Regions from separate parts of the Parafrankia discariae genome, predicted to be linked through region 3. Evidence: predicted binding sites of a transcription regulator. Region 3 holds the regulator's gene; each other region holds the start of a gene.
What was found. Region 3 encodes LexA, which represses DNA repair genes until DNA is damaged. Its sites were predicted from a motif close to CGAACNNNNGTTCG; they were not measured.
Positions count from the first base shown of each region.

Region 1: a site for LexA is predicted at 1,838-1,851, ahead of B056_RS35430 (HNH endonuclease signature motif containing protein). Genes of this name have one in related genera too.
Region 2: a site for LexA is predicted at 2,721-2,734, ahead of dnaB (replicative DNA helicase). Genes of this name have one in related genera too.

Region 1 is NZ_KB891126.1:125,930-130,457, reverse strand. Features, by position in the region: gene B056_RS0106595 (class I SAM-dependent methyltransferase) at 115-723, opposite strand; gene B056_RS35430 (HNH endonuclease signature motif containing protein) at 2,078-3,307, shown strand; gene B056_RS0106585 (aminotransferase-like domain-containing protein) at 3,435-4,528, shown strand, end outside.
Region 2 is NZ_KB891230.1:252,865-257,392, forward strand. Features, by position in the region: gene B056_RS39615 (hypothetical protein) at 1-667, opposite strand, end outside; gene B056_RS0122220 (antibiotic biosynthesis monooxygenase family protein) at 698-1,069, opposite strand; gene dnaB (replicative DNA helicase) at 1,213-2,571, opposite strand; gene rplI (50S ribosomal protein L9) at 3,312-3,758, opposite strand; gene rpsR (30S ribosomal protein S18) at 3,770-4,006, opposite strand; gene B056_RS0122240 (single-stranded DNA-binding protein) at 4,069-4,528, opposite strand, start outside.
Region 3 is NZ_KB891241.1:189,110-193,637, reverse strand. Features, by position in the region: gene nrdR (transcriptional regulator NrdR) at 318-878, opposite strand; gene B056_RS44745 (LysM peptidoglycan-binding domain-containing protein) at 1,304-1,549, opposite strand; gene lexA (transcriptional repressor LexA) at 2,471-3,214, shown strand; gene hflX (GTPase HflX) at 3,380-4,528, opposite strand, start outside.

The DNA of each region.
Region 1 (4,528 bases), on a different contig from region 3:
CGATCCGGATTCGCCCAGGGCCGCGGCCATGGCCAGCGCCGGGCTCGGCGACGACCACGGCTCCACCACTGGCTGTGGCCGCCGGTGCCGGTGCCGACGGCCACAGCCAGTGGACTACCTGGCTCGCCCCGAGTACACGGCGAACCGCCAGGCCTTGACCGCGCAGTCGACGGAGCCGAAGCCCGCCTGCCGCAGCCACCCGAGCTGGTCGTCGAGTGGAGCGCACCGGTCGTGAGCCATGCGCGCGAGCGCCCCCGCCCATTCCTCGTCGCCTGAACCTGCAGCACGGGCCCACCGCTCGTGCATCCGCTCGTACCTCTCGGTAGTCCCCTCATCGGGTCCAATGATCTGTTCCAGATTCACAAACAGACCACCGGGAGCAAGTACCGAACGGATGCCTTGGAACAGGCTCCGCTTGGCCTCGTCGTCGAGATGGTGGATCGCCAGTGCCGAGACAACCGCGTCGAAGGGACCCTCAGGCAGCGGATCGGTGAGGTCGGCGACCGTCACGCCGACCACGTGCTCCCGGAGCCGGGACACCGCACGGTCGACCATCGGGCCAGACCCATCCATCAGATGCAGCCTGGCACCGGGTACAACCCCGATCACCGCCGCGGACAGCAGGCCGGTTCCCGCGCCCAGGTCCAGCACCGCCGGATGCGCCACACCCAACTCGGCCACCAGATCTCCAACCGCCCCGTAGAGCAGATCGAAGAACGGCACCAACCGGCGACGCTGCATGTCGTACGTCTCTGGATCCCAAATCATCTCACCATATGAGATAGCAGTCTCACCCATTGGGTCAGTGTAGGCCACGGCAGACCAACTGCACAGTCGCCTGGAGCTGGTCGAAAGCCAGACAACCCTGACGCGCTCCAAGAGTTCGCACCTCGCCACCGACAAGACCACGGCTCCGACACCGACACCGCCTACCTCGACCGAGGCGACAGCCAGGGTGACCGAGGGAAATCCGGCGATCCAGTACACAGTTCGCAGACAAAACCGCCACCAGGGTCGCGGCAGCAACATCTGGCCTTGCCATTGGCCCTTGCCTTCGATGCCCCGGACAGGAGGGCGGCTTCGACCGACGAACCTCGGCGCGAAAGGACCGTGACGACACACCCGAACCGAATCCTGCAGGCTGCCTCCGAGGCCACTTCGGCGCCCACCATCCCGGCCGACCTACCATTGAGGCCACCGCGAAACCGCGCCGCCATGGACCACCCCCGAGCCGCCCAGCCGTCGCTCATTTCATCGACTTCGCCTTCCGTTGGGCCGACCATGAAGACGAGGCGCCCTGGAATCCGGGGAACAGTTTTTTGTAGCGGGCTACACGAATTCACCGAACTGTTGGCGAGACAAACCTTCTACATCCGAGTGGAGTCCCGACTCAACCCTCCGACCCTGCCTGATCCACTATCACCGGCCACGACACCGTCGACCTCCACGATCAGCCATGCCCCCGCGCCATGGTCCAGTCTCGCCACGAAGGCTGGCACCTTCTCGACAGGCACGAGAATATTTCAGACGTGGTGCGACTCACGCACTCGAACGATGCGCACGAGACCCCGTCATCCACCAGTGAATCAGTAGTGGTCATCCTCCCGGCACCCTGAGGTCACTCACTATTTTCAACTCAATGTGCAGATGTTTCGGCGCCCGGCAGACGAAACACCTCGACAGTAGCACGGTCGGCCACGTGGTCAACGCCAGGAGAAAATCACCGAAAACACCATTGCCACCATCCAGGATCTCCTCATTGATACGGAGGATTACGTGCACCGATGTGGTCTCTTCCGCCAGCCACTTGCTCGACCCGCCACACCCGCCCTATCATCGAACACACGTTCGAAACTTGACGGAGTAACAGGCAGGCGGTGACACCATGACCTCTCCTCCCGGCAAGAGACGTGACCCGTCACCACGCAGGCAACGCGCCATCGCCCACACACCCGACACCACGACCACAGCCACTACCTCGACCAGCCCAGACAACCAACCCGCACCAGGAAACGCGACTCCCACCCCGGTTGGAAGCCCGACTCCACACTCCTCCGACACAGGACAAACCTCGTCGGTGACGCACGGTGCGCGCCTCACCCGGGAAGCATGCGACACGAAGGCAAGTGAGCTGTTCGGAGAGATCTCCCGGGTCGTCCACACGATCGCCGCCGGCCACGCGGACCTACTGACCCTGCTGGCCCAGTTCGCCGCCCTCCGGCTCTCACCCGACACCGAACACCCACCCGGTGCCGACGCGTTCGCGCCCGAGGAAATAGCCGCCGCGATGGCGATCTCACCTCAGTCAGCGTCTGCCCAACTGGCGTTCGCCCGCACCGTCACCCGGCGCCTCCCCAACGCGGTCCACGCCCTCCGGGCAGGAGTCCTCGATCTCCAACGGCTACGGTCCCTGGAGAAGGCGGTACACCCACTCGACGACCGCACCGCAGCCACGGTCGAGACACAGGTGCTCGCCGGCGGAGCGAGAACGAATCGGCGTGCCTTCGCCGACGTCTGCAAACGCACCGTCACCAGAATCGACCCCGAAGGGTCGGCAGACCGAGCGCAGACTCGCAGGAAAGACCGACGGGTACGGATCAGCCCTGACGACGACGGAACCAGCACGCTCGCAGCCGTCCTTCCCGCGGAAGACGCCGAGGCCTGCTACCAGCGGATCAACCAGACTGCCCGCTCTCTCGGCGACAACCGACCCGAGGGTGACGACCGAACCGACGACCAGATTCGCGCCGACGTACTGGTCGACCTGCTCACCGGCCGCGTCAGCCACGCCACGCCGACGCCGTGCGATATTCAAGTAGTCGTACCCGTCACAACCCTGATGGGCCTGTCCAACGACCCCGGCGAGATTCCGGGGCACGGCCCGATCCCCGCACGCATCGCCAGGGAGATCGCCGATCGGCCCGGCTCAACCTGGCGGCGAATCCTTACCGACCCGCAGGGACACCTGATCGAGGTCGCCGACCGGCGTCTGCCCAGCCCCGCGCAGATCCGCCACGTCCGTGCCCGCAACCAAACCTGTGTATTCACCGGCTGCACCCGACCATCACGACGCACGGAGACCGACCACACCGTTCCCTTCTCCCAGGGCGGGCCAACCCTGACCAAAAACCTCGGCCCCCTGTGCCCTCGACACCATCGGATGAAACACCTCGGCCACTGGAGAATCACACAACCGCATGAAGGGACCTTCATGTGGTTCAGCCCTCTCGGGCGAACCAGCACCACCAAGCCACACACCTATCTTGAAACCGATATCTCAACCAGGGCAGAAAAAGATCCTGGCTGACGGGTGCCTCTCGAACAAGGGCCGGTCTGGCCCAGCGTAGGCCATCCTGCTTGGCGTCAGGCAGGATGAGGGTGGAACCTGCGCCGGAGAGAACCGGGCCACGGAGGAATCGAGGGAGTCAGCGAACGTGAGGAACACAACCGCACCGCCGGAGCTCGCGAGCCGAGTCGGATCCGTCCAGACCTCTCCGGTGCGTGAGATTCTCGCGTTGACGGAACGACCGGAAGTGATCTCCTTCGCCGGTGGCCTGCCTGCGCCCGAGCTCTTCGACGGGGAGGGCATCCGGGCCGCCTACGACCGGGTGCTGAGCGAGGATCCGCGACGGGTGTTGCAGTACTCGTCGACGGAGGGCAGTCCGTTGCTACGCGAGACGATCGCCGCACGGCTGGCCGGGCGGGGCCTGCCCACTCACGCCGACGACCTTCTGATCACGACAGGTTCACAGCAGGCGCTGACCCTCCTTGTCACCGCGCTCCTCGAACCTGGCGACGCCGTCATTGTGGAGGATCCGACCTACCTGGCGGTGCTGCAGTCGTTCGGTTACGCCGGTGCACGGGTCTGCCCGGTCACCACCGACGAGCACGGCATCGTCCCCGACGCGCTCGCGGAGGTCGCGGCCCGCGAGAGGCCGAAGCTGATCTATCTCGTCCCGAACTTCCAGAATCCAACCGGCCGGACGGTGCCCGCGGAACGCCGGTCCGCGATCGCACGGATCTCGGCCGAGAGCGGCTTCTGGATCGTCGAGGACGACCCGTACGGTGAGCTGCGGTTCGAGGGCGCCCCCGTGCCATGGATCGCGTCGATCGAGGACGCGGCGGACCGCACGATCCTGCTGGGGAGCTTCTCGAAAACGATGGCCCCGGGGATGCGTCTCGGATGGCTGCGGGCGCCGGAAGCACTACGCCGCGCTTGCGTAATCGCCAAGCAGGCCGCGGACCTGCACACCTCGACGATCGACCAGGCGGCTGCCGCCCGATATCTGACTGACAGTGACCTGGACACGCATATCGCCAAAGTCTGCGCCGCCTATCGACCGAGGCGTGACGCCCTCCTGGCCGGGCTTCCCCGAGCACTGCCGGCGGGCAGTACGTGGAACCGACCGGAGGGCGGGATGTTCGTCTGGGCCAGGCTGCCCGATGGCTATGACGCCGGGGCCCTGCTCCCGGCTGCGGTCAGGAGCCAGGTGGCCTACGTTCCCGGAGCGCCGTTCTACGCCGGGCC
Region 2 (4,528 bases), on a different contig from region 3:
ATGGACCATCCCCGGCCGCGGCCCCCGGATGGCCGGGACGGCTCCCCTGACCGGGCGGGGTCTGCTCTCCCGACGGAGTGGCCTGGCCGGGCATGCCCGGATACCCGGGCCCGCCGTACGGCCCGGGATACGCACCGGGCCGGACCCCGTACTGACCAGGCTGGACGCCCCACTGCCCCGGGTGGCCGGGTTGCCCCGGTTGGGCGCCGTATGGACCAGGCTGGCCGCTCCACGGTCCAGCCTGACCGCCGTACTGACCCGGCTGGACGCCCCACTGGCCCGGGTGGGCTCCGTACTGGCCCGGGTGGGGGACACCGGGTCCGTCCGTGGGCGTTCCCGGACGCTGCCGGGGGCCGGTCAGCCGGTTGAACCCGGCGACCGTGCGGGAGCCGCGCCGCGAGCGCCACCACCGCCGGACCGCCCACACCAGGCCCAGCGACGCGACCGTTCCGAGGAACGGCGCCACCTCATGATCCTCATAGAAGACCAGCAGGTAGAAGCTCATCAGGCCGATGAAGACGTAGCCGGTCACGAAGAACGTGAACGGCTTGATCCGCATGCGGCCGATCACGTCGCGCATCGCGATCGCGGGCAGCAACCACACCAGAAAACCGAAGAACGCGGCCGAGAGGGGCGCCAGAAAGAGGTACCCGATGAAGGTCAGCATGGCGGCGGAGGCGCGCGACGGCCGGCGGGCTCAGGAACTGGCCGGTCGGTCCGCCGACGCCGCTGCCGGCACGACTGGATCCATGATCGCCACGACGTGCTCCACCGACGGCGCCGCCGCGAAGAACGGGGAGAGCGCCGCCCGCCACCGGGTGAACCGCTCCGAGCCGCGGAAGGTCTCGGTGTGCGCTTCCAGGCTGTCCCAGTCGACCAGGAGCACGAAGCTGGACGGGGACTCGACCCCCCTGGTCATCCGGGCGGAGCGGCACCCGGGCGTGTTGACCAGCTCATGCCGGACCGCCCGGTACGCCACGGCGAACTCCTCCTCGCGCCCTGGCAACACGTCGAACCGCGCGACCTCGACGACCCCGGAGTCGCGCGGGGGAACACCGGAAACGCTCATGTCGCCCAGTCTGTCACCGCGGAGCCGGCTCTTCAGCCGCGTGGACGCGCGGGCCCGTTTTCCGCCACCGTCAGCCACCCGAACGGATGCCATCTCCGGAATTCGTCGCGTCTCAGCCACCGCGGACGCATCACCCGGCGAGGTCAGTTGGCCATGTCGACGAACCGGGAGTAGTGGCCCTGGAAGGCCACGGTGACGGTACCGGTGGGGCCGTTTCGGTGCTTGGCGATGATCAGGTCGGCCTCGCCGGCCCGTGCCGACTCCTTCTCCACCGTGTCCTCCCGGTAGAGCAGGATGACCGCGTCGGCGTCCTGCTCGAGGCTGCCGGACTCGCGCAGGTCGGAAACCTGTGGGCGTTTGTCGGCCCGCTGCTCGGAGGCCCGGTTGAGCTGCGAGATCGCCACGACGGGGACCTCCAGCTCCTTCGCGAGCAGCTTCAGCGACCGGGAGATCTCGCTGACCTCCTGCTGACGGCTCTCGACCTTCTTCGGCGAGGACATCAGCTGCAGGTAGTCGAGGATGACCAGCCGCAGGTCGTTGCGCTGCTTGAGCCGCCGCGCCTTCGCCCGGATCTCCATCATGGTCAGGTGCGGGCTGTCGTCGATGTACAGCGGCGCCTCGGCGACCTCGCCCATCCGCCGGGCCAGCCGGCCCCAGTCGTCGTCGGTCAGCCGGCCGGTGCGGATGTTCTGCAGCGACACCCGGGCCTCGGCGGAGAGCAGCCGCATGGTGATCTCCATGCGGCTCATCTCCAGTGAGAAGACGACCGAGGTCATCCCGTTCTTGATCGACGCGGCGCGGGCGAAATCCAGGCCCAGGGTCGACTTGCCGACCGCGGGCCGGGCCGCGACGATCCACAGCTGGCCGCCGTGCAGGCCGTTGGTGAGCTCGTCGAGGTCGGTGAACCCCGTCGGCACCCCGGTCAGGGCGCCGTCGTGGGCCTGGATCGCCTCGATCTCCTCCAGCGCCGGGTTCAGCAGCTCGCCGAGTGGGGTGTAGTCGTCGTTCGTGCGCCGCTCGGTCACCTCGTAGACGGCCGCCTGGGCCCGGTCGACGACGTCGGTGACGTCGGGCGCCGGGCCGAAGGCGAGCTGCACGATGCGCGTGCCGGCCTCGGCCAGCCGGCGCAGCACGGCCTTCTCCGCGACGATGCGCGCGTAGTAGCCGGCGTTCGCCGCGGTCGGGACGCTGGAGATCAGGGTGTGCATGTAGGACGGCCCGCCGACCCGCTCCAGCAGGTTCTGCCGGCCCAGCTCGGCGGCGACGCTGATGACGTCGGCCGGCTCCCCACGGCCGTAGAGGTCGCCGATCGTGGTGTAGATGGTGGCGTGCGCCGGCCGGTAGAAGTCACTCGTCCGGAGGACCTCGACGACGTCCGCGATCGCGTCCTTCGAGAGCAGCATGCCCCCCAGCACGCTCTGCTCCGCCGGGAGATCGTGGGGCGGGGTGCGATCGAACTCGACCGCGGATCCGGGCCCGCGCGTGATGTCGGCGACGCTCACGCCTCCCCCTCTCGGATGTCGGCCGGCCCGCCGGCGCACCGCGACCGGGCGGTCGGAGCGGCGCCGTGCGGCGCGAGCTCCCGGCCCGATCCCACCGAAGGCGAGCCCACCGCGGGGAAGCCTGCCAGGCCCGAACCTGTCGACATCATCGAACATATGTTCGATCGCGGAGAGGAGGGTGTCAACTCGCCCGCCCGCCCGCCCACCGACCCGAAGATCACGTCCACCTCACCCGTCTGGACTATCCCGTTCCCACGGATACCTGGCCAGTGTGGAGGGCTCGACGGTAGAGGCCCACATGGGGCAGCGCCAAAAAGTTATCCACATCCTCCTGTGGACAACCTGTTGGTAACGAGCGAGTTTCTGGGGAACGCCTCGGGACAGGCGGCAGCGACGTTGTGGATGACGGCGTCATAACCGCCCAGAACCGCAGCGCCAGTAGGACTACAGGGACGACACACCTGTGGACAAAAAGAAACTTTCGAGTTACCCCGAGATCGTGGTGTGACTAATCATTTCGAGCTATACCGCCCAGGGGAGGGATCTCCCGGCGACAGGCCCACGAGCATTCTGCCCGAATCGAAGCGTCACCGCCCGCTCACACGCGGACACAGAAGTGATCCGAATGTGGTCGCGCCACCCGGTCAGGTCACCGTGAACCGCCTCGGCGAGGTGAGTGGGGGAAGACGAGAGCAGGCCAGGGCGGCGCCGTGAGCGGCGCGCCCTGGCCTGCGCCGTGATCAGGCCGAGGTGACCTGGACGGTCAGCTTCGCGCTGACCTCGGGGTGCAGGTGCACCGCGACGGTGTGCGAACCGAGCGACTTGATCGGGGTGCTCAGCTCGACCCGGCGCCGGTCCAGCGCGGGGCCGCCGGCGTCGGTCACCGCGGACACCACGTCGGCGGCCGTGACCGAGCCGAACAGCCGGCCCTCCTTGCCCGCGCGGCTGACCAGCCGGACGGACAGGCCGGAGAGCTGGCCGGCGATCTCCTTGGCGTGGTCGAGGTCGCGGACCGCCCGGGCGTCCCGCGCCCGCTTGATCTGGGCGACCTGACGCTCGGCGCCACGGGTCGCGAGAATCGCGTACCGGCGCGGCACCAGGTAGTTCCGGCCGTAGCCGTCGGCCACATCGACGATGTCCCCCGGGCTGCCGAGCCCCGGGACCTCCTGGGTGAGGACGAGCTTCATCGTCATCCTCCTCAGCGGGCCGTCGAGGTGTACGGCAGCAGCGCCATCTCGCGGCTGTTCTTCACCGCGGTCGCGACGTCACGCTGGTGCTGGCTGCAGTTGCCGGTCACCCGACGGGCACGGATCTTCCCCCGGTCCGAGATGAACTTCCGGAGCAGGGAAGTGTCCTTGTAATCGATGTAGTGGACCTTGTCCTTGCAGAAGACGCAAACCTTCTTCTTGGGCTTGCGCACGGCCGCCTTGGCCATGGATGTGCTCCTACCTCGTTTTGCGCCCGAGTTCCGGTCGCGCGAAGATGACACGCGGCCGCTCAGAACGGCGGCTCGTCGGAGTAACCACCCGCGGGCTGCGACCACGGGTCGTCGACGGCGCCGCCGGCATAGCCGGAGCCACCGCCCTGCGGGGATCCGCCGTTGTAGCCGCCACCGGGCTGGCCACCGGGGCCACCGGGGCCGCTCGGGCCGCCCTGGCCGCCGTTGAATCCGCCGCTACCACCCTGGCCACCACCGAAGCCGCCACCGCGGGCAGCCTTGGTCACCTTCGTGGTCGCGTAACGGAGCGAGGGGCCGATCTCATCGACGTCCAGCTCGATCACCGTTCGCTTCTCGCCTTCACGGGTCTCGAAGGAGCGCTGCTTGAGGCGCCCCTGAATGATGACGCGCGCGCCCTTGGTGAGGGATTCGGCGACGTGCTCGGCAGCCTGCCGCCAGATCGAACAGCGAAGAAAGAGCGCCTCGCCGTCCTTCCACTCGTTCGTTCCACGGTCGAGC
Region 3 (4,528 bases):
CCGTGGGCGGCTCCCGTGACCTCAGGCAGTACACGGACCACCGCCGCCCGAAACCGTCACGACTCCGGGACCGGTGGGGCTCCGAGGCGGGTGGGGCTCCGGTTCCGCACCGACACGGCTCCAGGCCGGTTCCGTTCCAGGCCGGTACACGGGCCTGGAGGCTCACCGGAGCGCGCCGCGGGCCTTTCTCGCGACCGGCCCCCGTGATGCCGGAGTCGGCAGGCGGCCCACCGGCCCGGGTTCGTGGGGCCGGCGCGAATCGGGCTGGATGACTGGTGGGACGCCCGGATCCCGGTTCCGGGACCTCGGGCCGGCCGTCAGGGGCCGGCCGCCGCCCGTGGGCCCGTGGTCACCGGAACGACGACGGCTGAGGCCCGGGTGGCCGCCGACACCGCGGTCGGCTTCCCGGCGGCGGGCGGCTCGCCGCTGCCAGCCGACTCGGCGCGCAGGGCCGCGATCGCCGCCTCGAAGTCGCCGAGCGACTCGAACGCCAGATAGACGGAGGCGAAGCGGAGATAGGCCACCTCGTCCAGCTCCCGGAGGGGGCCGAGGATCGCTCGGCCGACATCCTCGGCGGCCACCTCCGCGGAACCCGAGGAGCGCACCGTCTCCTCGACCCGCTCCGCCAGCAGCGCCAGATCGTCCGACCGGACGGGGCGGCCCTGGCACGCCTTGCGCACTCCCACGATCACCTTCGCGCGGCTGAAGGGCTCGGTGGCCCCGCTGCGCTTACGGACCCGCAAGGAGGCCTCCTCCATGGTCGTGAACCGACGGCCACAGGCCGGACACGACCGCCGGCGCCGGATCGCGGCGCCTTCCTCGGCCTCCCTGCTGTCGACGACACGGCTGTCGGGATGCCGGCAGAAAGGGCACCGCATGGTCCGCTCCCCTCAACCCCGGGCAGGCTGGCCCTGCCGCCCGCGGGGTGCGTCCGACTGGGTTCCGTCACTTCGACCGACGGCCCTGTGGACAGACGGTCAAGGCTCTGTGGATTACCTGTGCAACAACCTGTGGATGACTTGCGGTGCTGCAACTACAAGATGTTGTGTCCACCGTAGCGCACACCACCGACAGATCCGACACCGGCCCCTCCGGCGCGTGTGGTCCTCGGGTGTGTTTTCGCCAGCCCGCGCCGACGCCACGACAGGCCGTGACACCGGCCCGACACACCCTCGGCGGCGACAGCCGGACGTGCCCCCGGCAGGGGCCATCCGCGACATCTGGCACGCCGAGCGCACCGGGCACGCCGAACCGCCGCGCTGTCGAGCCCTCGGGGCCCAGGGGCCGCGGCAGGGGAGCCGGGTCAGGGCAGCCGGAGCTCCTGACCGGGCATGAGCGTCACCGTGTCGAGGCCGTTCAGGGTCATGAGCCCGCGGACGGTGTCGCGGGCGTCCGCCTCGGGGGCGACGTCGTGGGCGATCTCCCAGAGCGTCTCCCCGGACCGGACGACGTGCGTCCGGTAGCTCACCGGGACGCCGGTGAACGCCTGTGACGTGGTCACCAGCGCCAGAGAGAAGACCAGGCCGAGCAGGGTGCTCGCCAGCGCCACCACGACGATCCGGCCGCGCCTGGTCAGCCGCAGCGGCGGCCGGGCGCCCGGCCTCCCCCGCCGGCCGGCCCGCGACCCGGGTCGCGGACGGGGCCGCGGACGAGGCGGACGAGGTTGTGGGCGAGGTCGCGGGCCGGGGGCCGGCTCGGCCGGGGCCAACCCGACGGCGGCCACACGCCACCACATCCCGGGCATCTCTATGACGCTGGCCCCGCGTCCTCCGGCCCCCTCGGACCTCGACTCACCGCGCCGCCCGGACTCGCCAGGCGGGGCCGTGGCGACGGGAGCCGCCACCGGCAGACCACACCGGGCGCCACGAGAGCGGACCGGGTGCCCTACCGGCACGCGACCCACACCGCGCACCGCCACCCCCCGCACCCCGCGACCACGAACGGCGACTCCGCCCACCGCGGCCCCGCGCACACCGCGCGCTCCGCGCACGCCCCGCGCACCCGTCGCCACCCGCGGACCCTGCCGCGCCGCGCAGCCGCGGGACACCGGGTGACCCCGTCGAACCGACGCATTCCCACCGGCCGCACCGCCACCGTCGGTCATGCCAACCTCCCAGGCACGAACACTTGTTCGATCGAACGCCTGAGCGATTCTTGCACGGCCGCCACGCACACTTCCCCCGACACGCTCGAACAGACGTTTGAGATTCGGCGATCGGCCGACTACCGTCAAGGACGATCAGTTGTGGACGATCGTGCGAGATCGACCGCGAGATGGACCGCGAGATGGACCGAGCACGAAGGACCCCACCAAACCGATCAGCCGAACCGATAAAAAGTTACTAATCGGACAAAGCATTGGAACGACCGGGTGGGTGTTGGCGGAGCCGGGCCGTCGACCACCCGGTCCGCGGCAGCCGCCGGTGGCATCATCCACCAGGCGGAAGCATCGACAGGAGAGCGGTAGGCGATGACCAGCCAGGAACGGGGTACCCGCCGAGGTGACACCCGTGGCAACGTGCGGGACTTCCCCGACAGCCCCGCGGACGCCTCGGGCCTGACGCAACGGCAGAAGAAGGTACTCGAGGTCATCCGGTCCGCGGTGGAGCGGCGCGGATACCCGCCGAGCGTCCGGGAGATCGGCGAGGCCGTCGGCCTGACCAGCACCAGCAGCGTGGCGCACCAGCTCAAGGTGCTGCAGGAGAAGGGGTTCCTCCGGCGCGACCCGAACCGGCCGCGGGCGATGGAGGTGCTTCCGATCGGCGGGGCGAAGACCGGCGGGCGCTCCCGCGCGGGTGCCGCGGCGGCACCCGCCGGGGCCACGGCGCTGGAGGCCGGCACGCCGACCTACGTCCCGCTGGTGGGGCGGATCGCGGCCGGCGGGCCGATCCTCGCCGAGCAGGCGATCGAGGACATCTACCCGCTGCCGAAGGAGATCGTCGGCGAGGGCACCCTGTTCCTGCTCAGGGTGGTCGGCCAGTCGATGATCAACGCCGCCATCTGTGACGGTGACTTCGTCGTCGTCCGGCAGCAGCCGGTGGCCGACAACGGCGAGATCGTCGCGGCGATGATCGACGGAGAGGCCACGGTCAAGCGGTTCCGGCAGCGGGACGGCCGGGTGTGGCTGGCGCCGGAGAACCCCACCTTCTCGGACATCCCGGCCGAGGACGCGACCATCCTCGGCCGGATCGTGGCGGTGATGCGCCGGGTCTGATCCCGGCGCGCGGCCGGCCGGGCAGGGCGTGACAGGCACCGGTCAGACGTCGGACGTCTGACCGGTGCGGTGTTCAGGCCGGGCGGCGGTGTTCAGCCGGCTGGTCCAGCCACCAGCCGCCCAGCGAGGCTGGCTGGCAGGGCCGGGCGGCTGTCAGGGCCGGTGTCAGGCGCGGAACGGCTCCAGCTCGGCCGCCAGGCCCACCGGCACACGTGCGGCGACCTCGGTGCCCCTGCCGGTGTGCTCGACCCGGAGCACCTCGCCGATCTGGTGGATGCGGGAGACGAGATCGCCCCTGGTGTAGGGGACCAGCAGCGACATCTCGACCTCCGGGTGCGGTATCCGCGCCGAGAGCGCGTCCACCAGCTCCTGCAGCCCCGCCCCGGACCGGGCCGAGACGAAGACGGCGTCCGGCACCGCCTGGCGCAGGACGGCGAGCGTGGTCGGGTCGACCGCGTCCGTCTTGTTGACCACGATGAGCTCGGGGACCCCGGCCGCGTCGATCTCGGCGAGCACCTCGCGCACGGCCGAGATCTGCCCCATCGGGTCCGGGGCCGAGCCGTCGACGACGTGCAGGACGAGGTCGGCGTCCACCACCTCCTCGAGCGTCGAGCGGAACGCCTCGACGATCTGGTGCGGCAGGTGGCGCACGAAGCCGACCGTGTCGGCCAGGGTGAACACCCGGCCGTCGGGCAGCGTGGCCCGGCGCACCGTCGGGTCGAGGGTCGCGAACAGCGCGTCCTCGACCAGGACACCCGCCCCGGTCAGCCGGTTGAGCAGCGACGACTTCCCGGCGTTGGTGTAGCCGGCGATCGCGACGGCGGGAACGGCGCCGCGGCGGCGCGACGACCGCTTCGTCGCCCGGACGGTGGCCATCCCGGTGAGCTCACGGCGCAGCCTGGTGATGCGCGCGCGCAGCCGCCGACGGTCGGTCTCGATCTTCGTCTCACCGGGGCCGCGGGTACCGATCGGTGCCCGGCCGCCGCTGGCGGCCTGCCGGGACATCGACTCACCCCAGCCACGCAGCCGCGGCAGCATGTACTGCAGCTGGGCGAGCTCGACCTGCGCCTTGCCCTCGCGCGAGGTCGCGTGCTGGGCGAAGATGTCGAGGATCAGCGCCGTCCGGTCGATCACCTTGACCTTGACGACCTCCTCGAGCTGGCGCAGCTGGCCGGGGGTCAGCTCGCCGTCGCAGATCACCGTGTCCGCGCCGGTCGCCAGCACGATCTCGGCCAGCTCCTTGGCCTTGCCGGAGCCGACGAAGGTCGCCGCGTCGGGCCGGTCCCGGCGCTGCACGAGCGCGTCGAGCACCAC